3 regions of the Myxosarcina sp. GI1 genome follow, and region 1 is predicted to be linked to each of the others. Evidence: riboswitches for the same ligand, from Rfam matches in the RefSeq annotation. Region 1 holds a riboswitch; each other region holds the start of a gene.

Evidence for each region. Region 1 has a riboswitch for cobalamin ahead of KV40_RS23475 (sirohydrochlorin chelatase). Riboswitches for the same ligand answer to the same signal wherever they lie in the genome.
Region 2: it holds a riboswitch for cobalamin, as region 1 does, so the genes downstream of both, KV40_RS21900 (sirohydrochlorin chelatase) here and KV40_RS23475 (sirohydrochlorin chelatase) in region 1, are expected to answer to the same signal.
Region 3: it holds a riboswitch for cobalamin, as region 1 does, so the genes downstream of both, KV40_RS08515 (HupE/UreJ family protein) here and KV40_RS23475 (sirohydrochlorin chelatase) in region 1, are expected to answer to the same signal.

What each region holds. Positions count from the first base shown of each region.
Region 1 covers NZ_JRFE01000032.1:65,852-71,929, reverse strand. Annotated here, with positions in the region: gene KV40_RS23505 (phosphoribosyltransferase) at 1-313, opposite strand, end outside; gene KV40_RS23500 (phosphoribosyltransferase) at 455-1,159, opposite strand; gene KV40_RS23495 (response regulator) at 1,249-1,668, opposite strand; gene KV40_RS23485 (superoxide dismutase) at 2,195-2,842, shown strand; gene KV40_RS35195 (hypothetical protein) at 3,147-3,293, shown strand; gene KV40_RS23480 (hypothetical protein) at 3,459-3,662, shown strand; cobalamin riboswitch at 3,735-3,886, shown strand; gene KV40_RS23475 (sirohydrochlorin chelatase) at 3,923-4,915, shown strand; gene KV40_RS23470 (hypothetical protein) at 4,965-5,819, shown strand; gene KV40_RS23465 (dihydroorotate dehydrogenase-like protein) at 5,920-6,078, shown strand, end outside.
Region 2 covers NZ_JRFE01000026.1:352,528-358,605, reverse strand. Annotated here, with positions in the region: gene nagA (N-acetylglucosamine-6-phosphate deacetylase) at 1-525, shown strand, start outside; gene hpsU (hormogonium polysaccharide biosynthesis acetyltransferase HpsU) at 606-1,196, shown strand; gene KV40_RS21915 (hypothetical protein) at 1,261-2,046, shown strand; gene KV40_RS21910 (glucose 1-dehydrogenase) at 2,147-2,956, shown strand; cobalamin riboswitch at 3,134-3,285, shown strand; gene KV40_RS21900 (sirohydrochlorin chelatase) at 3,532-4,518, shown strand; gene mazG (nucleoside triphosphate pyrophosphohydrolase) at 4,679-5,518, shown strand; gene KV40_RS21890 (FAD-binding oxidoreductase) at 5,505-6,078, shown strand, end outside.
Region 3 covers NZ_JRFE01000014.1:363,378-369,455, forward strand. Annotated here, with positions in the region: gene KV40_RS08505 (COP23 domain-containing protein) at 1-137, opposite strand, end outside; gene cobW (cobalamin biosynthesis protein CobW) at 314-1,351, opposite strand; gene KV40_RS08515 (HupE/UreJ family protein) at 1,402-2,076, opposite strand; cobalamin riboswitch at 2,105-2,252, opposite strand; gene argJ (bifunctional ornithine acetyltransferase/N-acetylglutamate synthase) at 2,312-3,553, shown strand; gene KV40_RS08525 (DUF2267 domain-containing protein) at 3,676-4,524, opposite strand; gene pntA (Re/Si-specific NAD(P)(+) transhydrogenase subunit alpha) at 5,270-6,078, shown strand, end outside.

The DNA.
Region 1 (6,078 bases):
TCGCTTTAACCTCTTCTGGATTGAGTCCGTGTTGAGCCGTGTTTTGAGGAATAATAGTGATGCTGCTGTAGTTGGGTAACAGTGCATCTTCGGCAATTGCACCTATAGCTGTTTGTGGATCTTCAGTCAGACATAGTTTTTTAACCAAACAAACATCTAAAGGGAGATTTAAAGTATTGGCAATTTTATACGCCACAGGTACGCCACCACGAGGTATTCCCAATACTATTGCTTGAGGATGATTAGCGTAGGCGGTAAGTTTTTGGGCTAATCTTTGTCCCGCTTCTTGTCTATTAGAAAAAACTCGGTTCATAATTTTTACCAATCTCAATGTTAGTCATTAGTTCAAACTATAGTTGGCAAGTTTGAGGAAGTTATGAAGGACAAGAAGTCACAAAGGCTTTAGGCGATTAATCACATTTTTGTATGATTAAGTTTAATTATGTCTATCTACTTAATAAGACATTGCTGAAGTTTGGTGAGCTAGAGTCTTGCAAGTCTGTTGAGAAAGTAAATCGCACACTTCTCGATCTTTCGTTTGAGTAAAATCTTCGTACCAAAAACCCACTGCAACTAAGGCTTTCGGTTTCATTAGGCAAACAAAATCATCTACTTTAGCTGCTAATTCTTCTATGGCTGGCTTTGAAGCAACAGGAGTAGCAATGATAATTTTCTCTGGCTTATGTCTTTTTAAAACAGCGACCGCAGCCTGCATAGTTTGACCCGTAGCAATGCCATCATCAACGACGATAACAGTACGTTGCGGAATTTTCAGCATGGGACGAAAGCTTCGATAACAACGATCGCGCCATCTTAATTCGACTTTTGCTCGAGCAGCGATCGCCTGAATTTGTTCTGAATTAACTTTGTGAATTTGTGCCGTGTTTTGAGGAATAATAGTGATGTTGCCACAGTATTCAGGTAACAGTTCATCTTCGGCAATTGCACCCATCGCTGTTTCTGGATGGTTAGGTAGGCTTAATTTTTTAACCAAACAAACATCTAAAGGGAGATTTAAAGTATTGGCAATTTTATACGCCACAGGTACGCCACCACGAGGTATTCCCAATACTATTGCTTGAGGATGATTAGCGTAGGCGGTAAGTTTTTGGGCTAATCTTCTTCCTGCTTCTCGTCTATTAGGAAAAACTCGGTTCATAATTTTTACCAATCTCAATGTTAGTCATTAGTTCAAACTATAGTTGGCAAGTTTGAGGAAGTTATGAGTCGTGATGTGTTCCGCTAAAATTACTTTAATATTTGGGCGATCGCCTCTACCAATTCTTGTGGATCGAAAGGTTTAGCGATCGCCTTGGCTGCACCTAATTGTTGGAACTGAAGTCGATCCATAGCTCTAACTCTTGATGCCATAAAGATCATCGGAATAGATCGATTCTCAGCAGTAGTTTGTAGTTGTTGCCAAATATGAGGACTGCACCGCTCTAACAGATCGGCTTCGAGTAAAATTACATCGGGTTGCTGTGATTGAATTAAAGCCAATCCTTCAGCGATCGTGTTTACCGAAAACACTTGCCAATTTGCCGTATTTCCCAAGCTGCGTTTAATAATTTCGCGAATATCTTTAGCAACCTCGATCGCTAAGATGTGTTTGCGATCTAGCTGTAACATTAATAATTTATTTCTAAGAGGCGATCGAGTAAAAACCATATCAATTTAATCTGCGATCGATACCATAACAATGAACAATATATTAATTTAGAAATATGAGCTACTTATGAGGAGCAAAAGCTATTTCTCCTGAGTATTTGTTATCCAAATTTTCTTAGAGTTTACGTGCGAAGCGGTCAGACAGCGCGTGGGCTACGAGCGAGTTTTAAGTAGGGTTAGTCTCAGTCCGTCTGCACTCACACCTACTTATTCCCCTTCCAGGGGATAAGTATTTTTTCTTAAGCCAAACTGCGCTACTATCACCAATGGAATTGGAAATTGGCTCAACACCGTGGTTGGACGGGGCTTACTAGATGCGGATTTTAGATCCGCATACAGCCCCTCATCTGCTGAACTAAATTTGAGCGAAGACCCCGCACCGTAAAACGGTGCTAGGGAAAGCTTCGTGATAGCATCCCCCACGCTCAAAATCTTTTAGATGCTTCCGCTCGCGACCGTAGCAGACAGTAATCTTTTTGATACTCGACCGCAGTAATTTTTGATAGCAAGAGGAGAACAAACTATTATGGCTTACGAATTACCATCCCTTCCATACGATTACACTGCTTTAGAACCAGCAATTTCTCAACAGCGCGGTTCTATATGCTGGGGCAACCCCAGCATATCCCGCACTCAAAGCACCTTAGAATTTCATCACGACAAACATCATGCGGGTTATGTTAATAAATACAATAATGCCGTTGAAGGAACAGAATTAGATAGCAAACCGATTGAAGAAGTCATCAAAGCGATCGCTGGAGATGCCAGTAAAGCAGGATTATTTAATAATGCTGCCCAAGCATGGAATCATACTTTTTATTGGCAATGTATGAAACCCGATGGCGGTGGTACACCTGAAGGAGAACTGGAAAAAAAAATTGAGGCTGACTTTGGTAGTTTTGATAAGTTTGTCGAAGCTTTTAAAAATGCAGGTGCAACTCAGTTTGGTAGCGGTTGGGCTTGGTTAGTTTTAGATGGAGATACTCTTAAAGTCACCAAAACCCTTAATGCTGATAATCCTCTAGCTAGCGGACAAGTTTCCCTATTGACAATGGACGCTTGGGAACACGCTTACTATCTTGATTATCAAAATAAACGTCCTGCTTATATTGATAATTTTCTCGATAAATTGGTCAACTGGGATTTTGTAGCTCAGAATCTGTCTGCTGTTTGAAGATCGTAGTAGATCTATCTGTTGTGACGAGCTAGTTTATTTGCTCGTAAGTAAAACAGCCACTCCGTAAGACGCAAGGGAACGCTCGAATTAAAGTAATAAGTAAAGCGGAGACCCCGCGTTGGCGCAAGACGCAAGCGTCCGTCACAAGCTTTTGAGGTTTCCTCAAAAGACGCGGACTCGGGAATGCTCCGCTCCCGAAGGGCAAGTAGCAAGTGTCCTAAGACAACTGCTTATTGCTACAAATTACCGACGGATATCAAAATATTCGCTGCTAGTAATTAAACATTGAATCTAGAAAAACATGACTGAATTTAAACACTCCCAAAATCACAACATTCCTCAATGGCAATCCGACAAAATGAGACAAATGATTATCGATCGCTGGCAAGAAACTTGGATAGTTGTTGAAAAGAGAAATAAACGGCTTCGCCGTAGCTCTTACCATTAGCCATTAGTTCTTAGCTTTGAAAAACTTAAAAAACTTCATAGAGTCATTAAGAGCGATTGCGGTTGCGCAGCAAGTCGGAGACTCAGCTAGCCGATGCGTAGCTGCCATTAGGCATAGGCATTGCCCCTGCCTAAATACTGTCATTTTTTTTCAGCAACAATTTTTATGAAGCCTAATTATCCTCAGATTATTCTTTCTTTTGCCTATCGTGGCTGCAAGGTAGAAATAGACCGTGACGAATTGGATGGGTATTGTATTTATGCAGCTTGGATAAATCACGATCGAGGTTGTGCTGTAGCAGTCCCCAGTGCCATGACGACAAAAGATGCGATTCGTCGAGCAAAACAGTGGATAGATGCAAAAATATAACTTCTAATCTAATTTATCGTTTAAATTTCAGGTTTAGGGCAACTTTTCGCAGTTTAACGGTAAGATAGAACAGAAGACAACTAAATAGTCGGTTCTAGTGGGGAACAGCCATTAGAAGTAATGGGGAAAGTTTGGTGAAAATCCAACGCTGTCCCGCAACTGTAATGAGGTTAACGATTCATAATCTCTGAGTCAGAATGCCCGCCGATGAATTAAATCAAATCAACCAATATATCTGCGAGGTACAGATGCTTAATAAAATGGTTATTACTAATACGTTTCAAAACTCGGCGTTGAATTCTCTTCAATTATCCCCTTTACCCTATCAAAGACCTTTACTGGCGATTGGTCACGGAACGAGAAACGATCGCGGAAGACAAACTTTTCTCGACTTTGTAGCGACTTATCAGAAACTAGATACATCTCGTCCTGTAATTCCTTGTTTTTTGGAATTAACTGAGCCTACTATTCAAGAAGGAATAGAAGCCTGTATTCAACAGGGGTTTACCGAAATTACGGCGTTACCAATCTTACTATTTGCTGCCCGACACAATAAATTTGATGTCACCAACGAATTAGACCGAGCCAGCGCGTCCTATCCCCAGTTGAGCTTAAAATACGGTCGTCACTTCGGGATTACTCCTAAAATAATTGAACTATGGCGCGATCGCTTATCAGAATTAGATAAACCAGAAAACAACCCCCATAATATCTCCCGCGAAGATACTGTATTACTTTTTATTGGTAGGGGTTCGAGCGATCCTGATGCCAATGGAGACGTATACAAACTAGCTCGCATTATTTGGGAAGGGAGTGGCTATAAGACAGTAGAAACCTGTTTTATCGGCATCACTCATCCTCGCTTAGAATCAGGCTTTCGTCGGGCTTATCTCTATCGACCCAAACGCATTATTGTTTTACCCTATTTCTTGTTTACGGGGACTTTAATGGAAAAAATCTCTGATATCACCGCTCGACAAGAAGAACAGTATCCCGATATCGATTTTGCTTGCCTGCCTGAAATGGGTCTTGCCCCCCAATTACTACAGATACTTAGGGAGCGAGAAATTGAGGCGCAGTTAGGTCAAGTGGCAATGAACTGTGAAATGTGTAAGTTTCGTCTTGCTGCTGTAGATGAACACGGACACGGACATCATCATTACCACAGTCATGGGCATCACCATCATCACGGTCATCATGACCCCTATGCCAAATTGCAAGATTATCATCAGCGTATTTGGAAGACACCTTAGTGATTTTGGCGATTGCTAGCTAAAACAACACATTATTTTGGAATCAAACATGAATCGTAACTTAGTAAAATTCAACACCATTGCTCTATTGTCCTTAACAATCGTCAGTTGTGCTGACAGTGAAACGGCAGAAAATAATAACGGTAATCCTGCTGTTGCCAATGCCCAAGGTTCAGCAACTTTAAACCTAGTAGCTAACGGAGAAGATTTTGTCCGCCAGGGTTTTGTGACCAAAGATGGTTGGACGATGAATTTCGATCGCCTGGATGTAAATCTAGCCGAAGTCACGGCCTATCAAATAGATGGTGTTTTTGAACCTTCAGAAACATACACTCTCGACGGTTTAGAGTATCAGGAAACAGTCTCTTTAGTAGATACACCCCAAGTTGTAGATCTAGCCGAAGGGGAGGCAGATGCAGCACCCATTTTAGTCACAGATGCGGAGGTGACTCCTGGTTTTTATAATGCTATGGCTTGGCAAATCGATACTGCGGGCGCGGACTCTCCCCTAGCAGGTAAAACAATGGTCATGCAGGGAACAGCTACCAAAGACGATCGGACAATTAACTTTGATATTAGTCTCAATCGCCCCATCCAGTATCTCTGCGGTGAATATGTGGGAGAAGATCGCAAAGGGATCGTTAAAACAGGAACACCAGGGGAAGTAGAAACAACTTTTCACTTCGACCATATTTTTGGCGATGCTGAAACTAGTCCAGATGAAGCTATCAATGTAGATGCTTTGGGTTTTGAACCTTTGGCACAACTAGCATCAAATGACAGTTTAACTATTGATGATGCCACCCTGACTCAACAACTATCTGCCGAAGACCAAGAAAAACTTACCAAAGCAGTAATTGGTCTGGATCATGTTGGGGAAGGTCATTGTGCGGTTATTGAATAATTATCAAAAGCGATTGTACCAAAATCAGGGGGTGGTTTTGTTACTCATAACTTCCTCAAAAGTTTTTCTTAATCTAAAGACTGATCTAGGAGGAGAATAAATGGTAGACCTATCCACAACTTATCTAGGTATGACATTGCGATCGCCTTTGGTTGTTGGTGCAGCAGCACCTTTAACGGAAAATATCGATAATATTAAACGGATGGAAGATGCTGGCGCAGCAGCAATAGTATTGCATTCTTTGTTTGAAGAACAACTA
Region 2 (6,078 bases), on a different contig from region 1:
ATAGCACGAACCGCCTTTGCACGAGGAGCATCGATGGTAACTCACGCCTTTAATGCCATGCCTGGTTTGCATCATCGCCAGCCAGGACTATTAGGAGAGGCAATAATGAATCCTAAAGTACACTGTGGCTTAATTGCCGATGGCAATCACATCTGTCCGACCATGCTAAAGATTTTGCTGCGAGCCAGTAACGAAGAAGGTATTTTTTTAGTAAGCGACGCTCTAGCACCTATAGGTTTACCCGATGGAGTCTATCCCTGGGACGAACGAGAAATAAAAGTAACTAACGGTACTGCCAAGCTAGCAGATGGAACTCTGGCAGGAACGACTTTACCCTTACTGGCAGGAGTCAAAAATCTAGCCGAGTGGGGTATTTGCAATGTAGAGAGTGCGATCGCCACAGCTACAGAATCTCCTCGAAAAGCGATTGCTTTACCAGGACTGGCAGTCGGACAACCAGCCAATTTGTTACGTTGGCACTGGCAAGAAAACAATTTATCCTGGTCGAGATTGGATTTGTCTTGATAATCTCTATTTAACGGTTTTCGTTTGGCGATGTCGATGTTAACGTTGTGACGGAATACTCTAACGATGTTGTTCGAGCGATGACTACCCAAAGTGCCAATAAGTTAACTCCAGTTTTAGATGCCAAGCCGCTAGTAGATTTGCGTTTGTATGACTCTTCTCAATGCGATCGCGGCAGGGCTAACTGGTATGTAATTCTTTGGTGGTTAGTTCAGGCGATCGCTTTTCCTCTTAGCTTGCATAATTTAAATGGTTTTCGCTGTTGGCTCTTGCGTTTGTTTGGAGCGACAGTAGGCAAAGGCGTAATAATTCGTCCAACCGCTCGTTTTACCTATCCCTGGAATGTAACTATTGGTGACTTTAGCTGGATCGGCGATGATGTAGTTTTATACAGTGTCGATCGCATCGAAATTGGTTGTCATGCAGTTGTTTCTCAAAAGTCTTATCTTTGTACTGGTAGTCACGATATTAATAAGATTTCTTTTGACCTAATTATCAAACCAATTCATATCGGTAATGGAGCCTGGATCGCTACGGACTGTTTTGTTGGTGCTGGAGTGACAATTGGTGCTAACAGCGTTATCGGTGCCAGAAGTAGCGTCTTTCGCGATATTCCTAACAGACAAATAGCCTGGGGAACTCCCTGTATAGCTCGTTATGAGAGAAAATAGAAATCAATGCGTAACAGCTTATTTTGCTTGTGTCAAAATTAAAGGGTAGCAATTGTAATTACTCATGGACGTTCGCCCTCGCTCGAAAAGTAAAAAACCCTCGCTGCGACAGATAGTTAATTTAGTATTTGTCATTGCAGCTTTTGGTACTAATGTCTGGGCAAATATTAGTCCTCCCCAGGGATTGACTATTGGCGAAATCTCCAACGAACTCTTTAGCAATATTTTAATTACTCCTGCTAATTATGCCTTTGCCATTTGGGGCTTAATTTACTTGGGTTTGATTGGTTTTGCCATCAATCAGGTATTACCTTCAGAAAAATACGATCCTTTGCTACAAAAAATCGGCTATTCGGTGGCGATCGCTTCAATCGCACAGATTATTTGGGTATTTTGCTTTTTAAACCGTCAGTTTACCTGGTCTTTTGTATTGATGTTGGCGATTTTATTGCCTCTAATTGGTGGATACTGGCGTTTGTTGAGAAGCGATCGCACTTTCTCTTTCAGGCAAAAATGGTTAATTTACTATCCCCTCAGTATTTATCTAGCATGGATTAACGTCGCTACAATCGTCAATGGAGCAACTGTTTTAACCACTTGGGAGTGGAACGGTTGGGGTCTCAGTCCTCAAGTTTGGACGATAATTATGGTGATAATTGGGGCATTAATTACCATTGCCGCAGCTACACCCAAAACTAATTTTGCCTATGGCGGAGTGTTTGTTTGGGCAGCAGTAGCGATCGCCGTTCGTAACTGGAATAATTTTGCGATTGCTGCCGTAGCAATGGGTAGTGCCAGTGCGGTAGTTTTAGTATTGTTGTTTAAGTGGATAAGTAGTTCTAAAGCCTAAATTTATAACTTCAGCAAGATTTCTTAACTACCTGGCTTTAATTAAATAGGTTTAGTCAAATTTGTAAAATAATAGCTTCCACGTACGCTTAATTGAAATAATGAAAGGTTTAAAAGGAAAAAACGTCTTAGTGACGGGTGCAACTTCGGGGATTGGTAAAGCGATCGCCGCCCGTTTTGCTGTAGAGGGAGCTAATATTGCTATTAACTATCGCAACGATCCAGAAAAAGCCGAGGATACCGAAAAGCTAATTGAGGAGATGTGTTCTCAGGTTAAAGGCTGCGGTGGCAAAGAAATGCGGGTAGAAGGAGATGTCTCTCAAGAGCAAGATATTATTAGAATGTGCGATGAGGTAATTAGCAAATTTGGTAGCATAGACATTTTAATAAACAATGCTGGTATTCAAATCGCTGCCGATTCTCACAAGCTTTCAGCAGATGACTTAGATAAAGTATTGTCCGTCAATCTTAGAGGCAGCTTTCTCTGTGCTAGAGAAGTAATCAAACATTTTTTAGAGCGCGGTAATGGCGGCATTATTATCAACGTCTCCAGCGTCCACGAAATTATTCCTCGTCCTCAATATGTTAGCTACTCGATGAGTAAAGGGGGCATGGAAAACATGACTAAAACCTTAGCATTAGAATATGCACCCAAAGGCATTAGAGTTAATGCGATCGCTCCAGGGGCAACAGAAACACCGATCAATGAGTGGTCTAACGATCCTCAAAAGAAACAAAAGATTGTCAGCCATATTCCTTTAGGTAGAACAGGTAATACCGAAGAAATGGCAGCCATAACCGCTTTTTTGGCTTCTGATGATGCTTCTTACATTACAGGACAAACTATATTTATTGACGGTGGCTTGACTCTCTATGCCGATTTTCTCAAGCCTTGGTCAGCTGGCGAGTAAAATCTAGGCGTTGCATGATAATGGGATGATGGAGCAAAAGTAGCAAGTAACAAGTGCTATAAAATAAAATCTAGATGACAGATAAAGAAAGTTTTTAAATAGATAATCGAAAATTATCCTGTAAATATGCAACGCTAAAATCTAAACTTAATTTTTGTTTTTTTGCGATCGCATTAAGTCTACAATATAAAAATCGGTTTTGATGGGGAACAGCCATCAAAAGTAAAGGGGAAAGTTTGGTGCAAATCCAACGCTGTCCCGCAACTGTGATGGGATTGGATAAAAAAAATCTCTTAGTCAGAATGCCCGCCGATAAATACAGTCCACTTACTCATACGTATATCTGCGAGGTACAGATGATCGATCTTTTTATAGCTTTAATTAACAATTATCTGGCTACGATTTTTTTTCACGCTTTACCATCTATAACTATTTAGATCTTGGTAATCGCACTAATAATTAATTACGCGAGAACTGCTTTACGGGCAAGACATTGCCCTGCCCAAAAGTTAATAATATTTCTGCAAATAAACCAAAAATTCATCACTTCGACTAACTGGAGCTAAATAAAATAGATGGTTATTGCCAATTCCGCAACTAAATTTAACTCACTTCAATTACCACCACTACCACACAACAGACCTTTACTGGCGATCGGACACGGTACGAGAAATCAACGAGGCAGACAAACTTTCCTCGATTTCGTAAACATCTACCAACAATTAGATACTTCTCGCCCCGTAATTCCCTGTTTTTTAGAATTGACCGAACCGAGTATAGAACAGGGAGTAGCAGCCTGTGTCGAACGAGGCTATACAGAGATTACTGCACTGCCAATTTTACTATTTGCTGCCAGACATAATAAATTTGACGTAACTAACGAATTAGACAGGACGCGATCGCTCTATCCACAGTTAAACTTTAGTTACGGTCGTCATTTTGGCATCAATCCCAAGATTCTAGAACTATGGCGCGATCGGCTAGCAGACTTGGATACACCACAACATAATCCGCATCAGATTTCTCGTTCCGACACCGTACTATTGTTTGTCGGGCGTGGTTCTAGCGACCCCGATGCTAATGGCGATGTCTGCAAGCTAGCCAGAATAGTTTGGGAAGGTAGTGGCTACAAGACGGTAGAAATTTGCTTTATTGGCATTAGCCATCCCCGTTTGGAAGAAGGTTTTAGACGAGCTTATTTATACCAACCCAAACGCATTATCGTTTTGCCGTATTTTTTGTTTACAGGCACCTTAATGGAAAAGATTTATAACATTACCGCTTTACAACAAGAGCAATATCCAGACATAGATTTTACTTGTTTGCCAGAAATGGGTATTGCATCGCAGCTGTTAGAGGTGATGAGAGAGCGAGAAATAGAGGCACAGTTGGGTAAGGTAGCAATGAATTGTGAAATGTGTAAGTTTCGCCTTTCTGCGATCGCAGAAGATGGAGGGCACCATCACGGACATCATCATCACGGACACCATCATAATCATAGTCATAGCGACCCTTACGCTCAACCAAAAGATTACCACCAGCGTATTTGGCAAACGCCTTAACGTAAGCTTATGGTATTACTAAATAGCAAAATTAAGATTTAAGCGATTGGCGATTGCGTAGCAAGTCCTTCGGTCTCAGCCAGCGCGCAGAGCGCGATCGCATATAATCAGAAAAAGCTTTATCTTATAGAAGTATGTTTTGCTTTCTTAATAAAATAAGATGAGTTTTCAATCGGCAACTTATAGTTCGGTATTAGTCGCTTTACAGCGTTTAATTGAGGTAGTAGCGCAGTTGCGATCGCCCGATGGTGGTTGTCCCTGGGATTTGGCGCAAACGCCACAAACTTTAGTCCCTTATGTCATTGAAGAAGCTTACGAAGTGGTAGATGCTATTAATAGTGGCGACAAAGATGCGATCGCTGAAGAATTGGGAGATTTGCTGCTACAGGTAATCTTACAAACACAAATCGCTAGCGAACGGGATGATTTTACCTTAGAAGAAGTAGCAGAGGGAATTACAGAAAAACTAATTCGCCGTCATCCTCATGTATTCGGCGATATTAAAGTTAATAGTGCGGCTGAGGTCAATCAGAATTGGGAACAAATTAAGGCTTTAGAAAAAGGGATAACCCCAGAACAGGCACAATTACTAAGTCGCAAATTAGAGCGTTATGCTCGTAGCCTACCGCCTCTAATGGCGGGCATGAAAATCTCTAGAAAAGCAGCAGCAGCGGGTTTTGAATGGGAAAATATTGCTGGAGTTTGGTTGAAGTTTGATGAGGAGTTAGCAGAATTCAAACAGGCTTTGACTGCTGAAGATAAAGAACATCAGCAAGCAGAATTAGGAGATTTATTGTTTACAATAATCAATGTCGCACGCTGGTACGATCTCGATCCCTTTGAAGCTTTACAGGGAACCAACCGCCGCTTTATTAGCAGGTTAAAACTGATGGAGCAATCTGCTTCGCGTCCTTTAAACGATTGTGACATTGACGAACTAGAAACTCTTTGGCAACAGGCAAAAGCAGAATTGGAAGAACAAAAAAATAATGACCTATGACTGGATTATAATTGGCGCGGGAATTTCTGGCGCATCGCTAGCTTACGAACTCAGCCAACAAAAGTTTAAGGTGTTGGTGTTAGAAAAAGATCCCATTCCCGATAATGCTACCGTATATAGTTATGGGGGGTTGGCTTATTGGTCGGGAACGGATGAATTAACCAGACAGTTAGGTAGAGAAGGAATCGAGCTACATCGCCAGCTTACGGAAGAATTAGGTCAAGATACAGAATTTAGAGAGCTAGATCTAGTTTTAACTATCGATCGCGATGCAGATCCGCAAGCTATAGCTAAAACTTACGATCGCTTTGCGACAAAACCCCAACTACTCAGCGTTAAAGAAGCCTGTGAACTAGAACCCCTATTAAATCCAGACGCGATCGCAGGATGCCTCCAGTTACCACACGGACACATCCACGCCCAGAAAACTACCGAAGTTTATTTACAAGCCTGTTTGCGTAACGGCGGAGAAATAAAATACGAACGGGCGATCGATTTCGTCAGAGACAACCAGCGAATTTTAGGAGTTGAAACCAAGCTAAATACTTATTATGCTGCCA
Region 3 (6,078 bases), on a different contig from region 1:
ACAAAAGTATTCCACTTACCGTTAAGCTGGGCGCAGTAGTAGGTATTATTTCTAGCTGAGGTAGCTGAGGGAAAAGCGATCGCGCTTCCTAAAACAACGCTTACTCCAGCAAGCATTCCAACTAAAGATCTTATCATGGCTTTCAATCTCAATTAATCTACTAATAGTTAATATTACGCAGAATATAGCGATATGTATTATTTATACTCACATTTAGAAATCGTTTTGCTCGGTCATGACAGTAAATATACTGTCCACTCAAAGAGTACTGGAAAATTTACGAGGTTTTCTTAGATCTCTCGTCTACTGAGCGTTACTCATTTAAAATAGCGGCTTCTACCTGTTCTCGCTCTAAATTACGTCCGATAACTACCAAACGAGTTTGACGAAGTTCGTCACCTTGCCACAGGCGATCGTAAAAGCGGTCGAAACGATTGCCAACACCTTGAATTACCAGACGCATGGGTTTTGTCGCTACATTAACAAAGCCTTTGATGCGATAGATTTCATGCTGTAGCAATAGCTGTTGTAATCGTTCGATTAAAATATTTGGTTCGAAGCTGCGATCGCAGACAATTTCTACTGCTTTAATATCATCGTCGTGTTCGTGGTCTGCTTCATCATCATGATGGGAGGGGCGATCGCTTAGATTATCCTCTACCGCAGCATTAAACCCGAGTAAAAGATCGGCAGCGATTTGTCCCCGTTCGGCGACGACAATTTTAACTCTCGGCGATAAGTCTTGCTTCAGCAGAGTTTTAATCCTCTCTACATCGGCAGCATTTACCAAGTCGGTTTTAGTTAACAGTACTAAGTCGGCACAGGCTAACTGATCTTCAAATAGTTCTTCGAGGGGAGTTTCGTGTTCTAGATTGGGATCGGCTTGACGCTGTGCTTCTAATGCCGCTAAATCTCCAGCGATCGCTCCATTGGCTAATGCCTGACAATCTACTACCGTAACCACTCCATCGACCGTAGCACTATTACGAATCTCGAACCAGCTAAAAGCGCGCACCAGAGGTTTTGGTAATGCCAGTCCCGAAGTTTCGATTAGCAAACAGTCTATTTTGTCTCTACGTTTGAGTAGTTCCTGCATAGTTGGATAAAACTCCTCTTGTACCGTACAGCACAGACAACCATTGGTTAGCTCGATAATATTCCCGTCAGGAGTTTCTTCCTCATCGCAAACTTGACAAGAGCGTAAAAGATCGCCGTCTATTCCTACCTCGCCAAATTCATTGACTATAACGGCAATCTTTCTTCCTTGATTATTTTGTAGCAAATGACGCACTAAAGTCGTTTTCCCCGCGCCGAGAAAACCTGAAATTACAGTTACGGGTATTTTGTGCATTTTATTTTGTTAGTAGTTAATGGTTGGTAGTTGGTTGACGATTGCTCGTCTTAACTTATTAATGTATTAGCTAAAAAAGCTACGCCGATACCGCAGATTGTAAAACCTGCAAATCGTAGGTTTAGATTAGAAGTATTATCGGACAAAGAATTTCTACTAATTACCAATCTTCCGATAGTAAAGACAGTCGCGCTTATAACTAGCTGAATCAAACAAAAGCCCAATAGATAACCACTCAAAGCGGTAGTTTCTGCACCAACTATTGATTCGCCGTAAGCATAACCGTGAAAAATTCCTGCTATGACGGTAAAGACAATTAACAAACCTGAATCAACTAAATTTTTTTGAGCCAAGAAAATTCCAACGATCGATACAGAACCAGTAATAATTACTTCTGGTAAAAACAAATCTATGCTTAATAAATGAATTCCCGTTCCTATTGCTGTGGCAGTAATGAAAACCAAGGGAATTACGCCTAATTTGTTGCTTAAAGCGGCTAACAATCCAATCGCAGCTACAAAAGCCAAGTGCTCTAAACCTATAACTGGATGAGCCAATCCTGACAAAAATCCTTCAGCAAAATTATCAGGAAGTATACCACCCATAGCGTGATGAGCTTGGGCGGGTTCGATTGCTATAAAGATAAACAGTAACCAACTAAAAATTGCTAAAGCGATCGCGCTAATTTTTTTTAGCGATCGCGCTACAAACGATAGAGCAGACATTATCCGTACCTCGCAGATATGTTCGAGCGAATTTTTGATTTTTATCGGCGGGCATCCTGACTTAGAGTATCGCAAAGATCTCTTTACAGTTGCGGGACAGCGTCAGATTTGCACTGAACTTTCCCCTTCACTCCTGATGGCTGACCCCCATCAGAACCGATATCGCAGACAAATATAAACCTACCATAAGATTGGTATAATCAGCTTTAAATCGAAGTTCAAATTATTATCGATCATGGCAGACTGGCAGACAGTAAGCGGTGGCATAACTGCACCCAAAGGATTCAAAGCGGCAGGGATCGCCGCAGGATTAAAAGCTTCGGGGGCAAAGGATTTAGCCCTGATTTTATCAGAATCTGAAGCGATCGCCGCTGGAGTATTTACCACTACCCAAGTAAGAGCCGCTTGTGTCGATTATTGTCGGAAGCGTCTGCAAGCCAAGGCTAGTGCCAGAGCAATTTTATGTAACGCAGGACAGGCTAATGCTGCCACGGGCGAAGCGGGTTGGAAAGACGCTCGGTTGTGTGCCGAACTACTAGGTAGAGAATTAAATATTGCTGAAGATTCGATTTTACTCGCATCAACGGGGGTTATCGGTCAGAGAATCAAAATAGAAGCTTTATCTCAAAGCTTACCCCAATTAGTTGCTGCTGCTTCTCTAGAAGGAGGTAAAGATGCTGCCGAAGCTATTGTAACTACCGATCTGGTAACTAAAGAAATTGCTTTAGAAACTACAATTGAAGGTCGTCCCGTCAGAATTGGCGGTATAGCCAAAGGTTCGGGCATGATTCATCCCAACATGGCGACTATGCTGGCATTTGTTACCTGTGATGCGGCAGTTTCGACTCAGCTATGGCAGCAGATGCTCAAGCGAGCCGCTAACAAAAGCTTCAATCAAGTTACTGTAGATGGGGACACTAGCACCAACGATACTTTATTAGCTTTGGCTAATGGGCAATCTCGCACCTCAGCAATTACCGAAAAAAGCAAAAATGCCGAAAAATTAGAGGCAATGTTAACCGCAGTCTGCCAACATTTAGCCAAAGCGATCGCTCGCGATGGTGAAGGAGCGACATGTTTGATAGAAGTACGAGTATCGGGAGCTAATGATGATAAAGCTGCCTCGGCAATAGCTAAAACTATTGCTGGCTCGTCTTTAGTCAAATCGGCAGTTTTTGGACGCGATCCTAACTGGGGCAGAATTGCTGCTGCCGCAGGTAGGGCAGGAGTTAAATTTCACCAGGACGAACTAAACATAAGGCTGGGCGATTTGCAACTCATGCAAAACGGACAACCTCTTCCTTTCGATCGCGCTGCGGCTAGTAACTATCTCAGACAAGCCGCCGCAGGAGAATATTTGCAAAACGACACGGTATTAATTGAGGTTTCGATCGGAGTTGGTAGTGGAACCAGTGTCGCCTGGGGTTGCGATTTGACTTATAAATATGTAGAGATTAATGCTGAATATACAACTTAAATAGAGGTAGAGGAGTAGAAAAGGTTTTAGGTACTAGTAGGGACTGGGGGACTAGGGGAACTCTCTAGTAGAGTGAAGCCTCCCCGTCTCTTATGACTTCCTACTTTCTACTTCCTACTTTATTAAGCTGCTTCCCAAAGTTCTTTAATTTTTCCTGGAAGAAACTCAGCAATTTCATTCGCTCTTTCTGCTGATAATTCACCTTTGGTGGCAGAAAAGATTGCTTTGATTACTTTCTCGCTATCTGTACCTTTTGGTAGTCCTCCTTCTTGTTTGACTCGAAAGAAGAAAGTTTCGTCGTCGAATTTTAACGGCGGACGAACTTTACTCAACCAGGATACGATTGGATTTTCGTCTTTCCACAGTTGGGCAATTTCTTCCTGCAATCTTTTTTGGTCGGTAGGTTCGGCAGGATCGTGCAGTTCCGACTCTACGTTTTCGGCAGCTTCAGTAGTCATCAAGTCTCGCATGGTGCGATAGACTACAGTGACTAAATCTCTAGCATCAAATATATCTGGCAGTTCGGCTTTGAGAGCAACTTCTTCGAGAAAAGGAGTGTCTCGGTCGACAATTTGTGACGATGGTCCCGAACCCAATGATTCTGGAGGTTTTTCTTCCATGCGATCGAGCATTTTTTGACCTTTATCGGTTAATTCAGCGCGATTGAACCTAATTAAATGCGGCAGTGGTCCGTCGGGTGCGCCCAAAGTGTTAGCAATACTAAAGTCTACTTCGTCTGAATCGATAACATCTGGTACATCTTCCTGATTGGCATAGGCATTGCCTGTAAAATCAGCTTCGATATATTTTTTTTGATTGAGATAATCTAAATGACCGAGAAAATCAGATACGGTCATATTTCTACCAGTAAAATCCGTACTGCTAAAATCTACCCTGTTATCATTGCCTTCTCCTGCTTTAATTTTTTGTAGCAGGATGTACATAATGTCCTCTTTTAAATTAATAGGCATATCTTTTCTTTTATGAATTCTGTATTTATTTTTTGCTAAATCGAGTCCTTTGGCAATAGTTAAATTTATTTATATGTATAAAGTAGAGTGTTTTGTGTTTAAAGAGGGATCGACCCAGGCTACAGTAATACAGGGTTTTTTTCTAACATACATCTACCAAAAGAACTAAATAAGCTTCTTAAATTAAGCATTCGCAGTTTTGCGTCTTTTATTCGGACGTTGGAAAAACTTTATTATTCACAAGCTAAAATTGAGCAACTTTACCTATTGCTATTAGTTTTTGATTAGTCTATATGAAGGCTATTACGTACTAACCACAAATAACTTGTTTAAATTTTCAATTTTTACATTGAATTTTTGCCGTGCGATCGCTATTTTAATTAGCGCTCACTTATTTAAAACTCAAGGGTTAACAATAAGAGACATTAATTAATTCCTAAGACAAGTTAAAGATTTGACTGCGATCGCGGGGATCGTTTTAGGATAAGCAAGACAGTAAAGTAGAAAAGTCTTCAGTGCTTTGTACTATTTGCAAATCTCATAAAACTATCAATTGAGTCAAGCTTCAGGAAAACAGGAATATAATATACCCATGATAAATAATTTAATTTAGTTATCTAAAATAGTGAAAATTTAAATCGACTATTGTTTAAGGTACATTTCGCCCTCAAATACTGCGCTGTAAGAAGGGCGATTTTAATGTCTTGGTGTCGATCGCACATATATATAAAATTAAGGAGAATACATGACTGCAACTGTTGATAAACAGATCGAATCACAACAGCCAGAGGTAAAAAAATCCAGCCCTCGTAAAATTGGCATACCTAAAGAAATATATGAAACCGAACGACGTGTAGCTGCAACTCCCAATACCGTCAAAAAGTTGCAGAAGCTTGGTTTTGAAATTTTGGTCGAGTCGGGTGCGGGAGAAAGAGCCGACTTTAGCGATAAAGCTTTCCAAAAAGCAGAATGCAAAATCGTTCCCGACGCTAAAACTTTGTGGGCGGAAGCCGATATTATTCTTAAAGTACGCGCTCCCGAAGCTTCAGAAATAGAAACGATGCCAGAAGGCAAAACTATTATTAGTTTTATCTGGCCCGCGCAAAATGAAGAATTATTAAATAAGCTCGCATCCCGCAATGCTACAGTGTTGGCGATGGATTCAATTCCTAGAATTAGCCGCGCTCAAAAAATGGATGCTCTTAGTTCGATGGCAAATATTGCTGGCTATCGGGCTGTCATTGAGGCGGCTAATAACTTTGGACGCTTTTTTACAGGACAAATCACCGCCGCAGGCAAAGTTCCCCCTGCTAAAGTTTTAGTAATTGGTGCGGGTGTAGCGGGCTTAGCTGCTATTGGTGCTGCTAGAAGCCTGGGTGCTGTAGTGCGGGCATTCGATACTCGTCCTGTGGTCAAAGAACAGGTAGAAAGTCTCGGTGCCGAATTTCTGGAACTGGAGTTTGAAGAAGACGGTACTGGTGCTGGTGGTTATGCCAAAACCATGAGTAAAGAGTTTATCGATGCGGAAATGGCTTTGTTTAGAGAGCAAGCCAG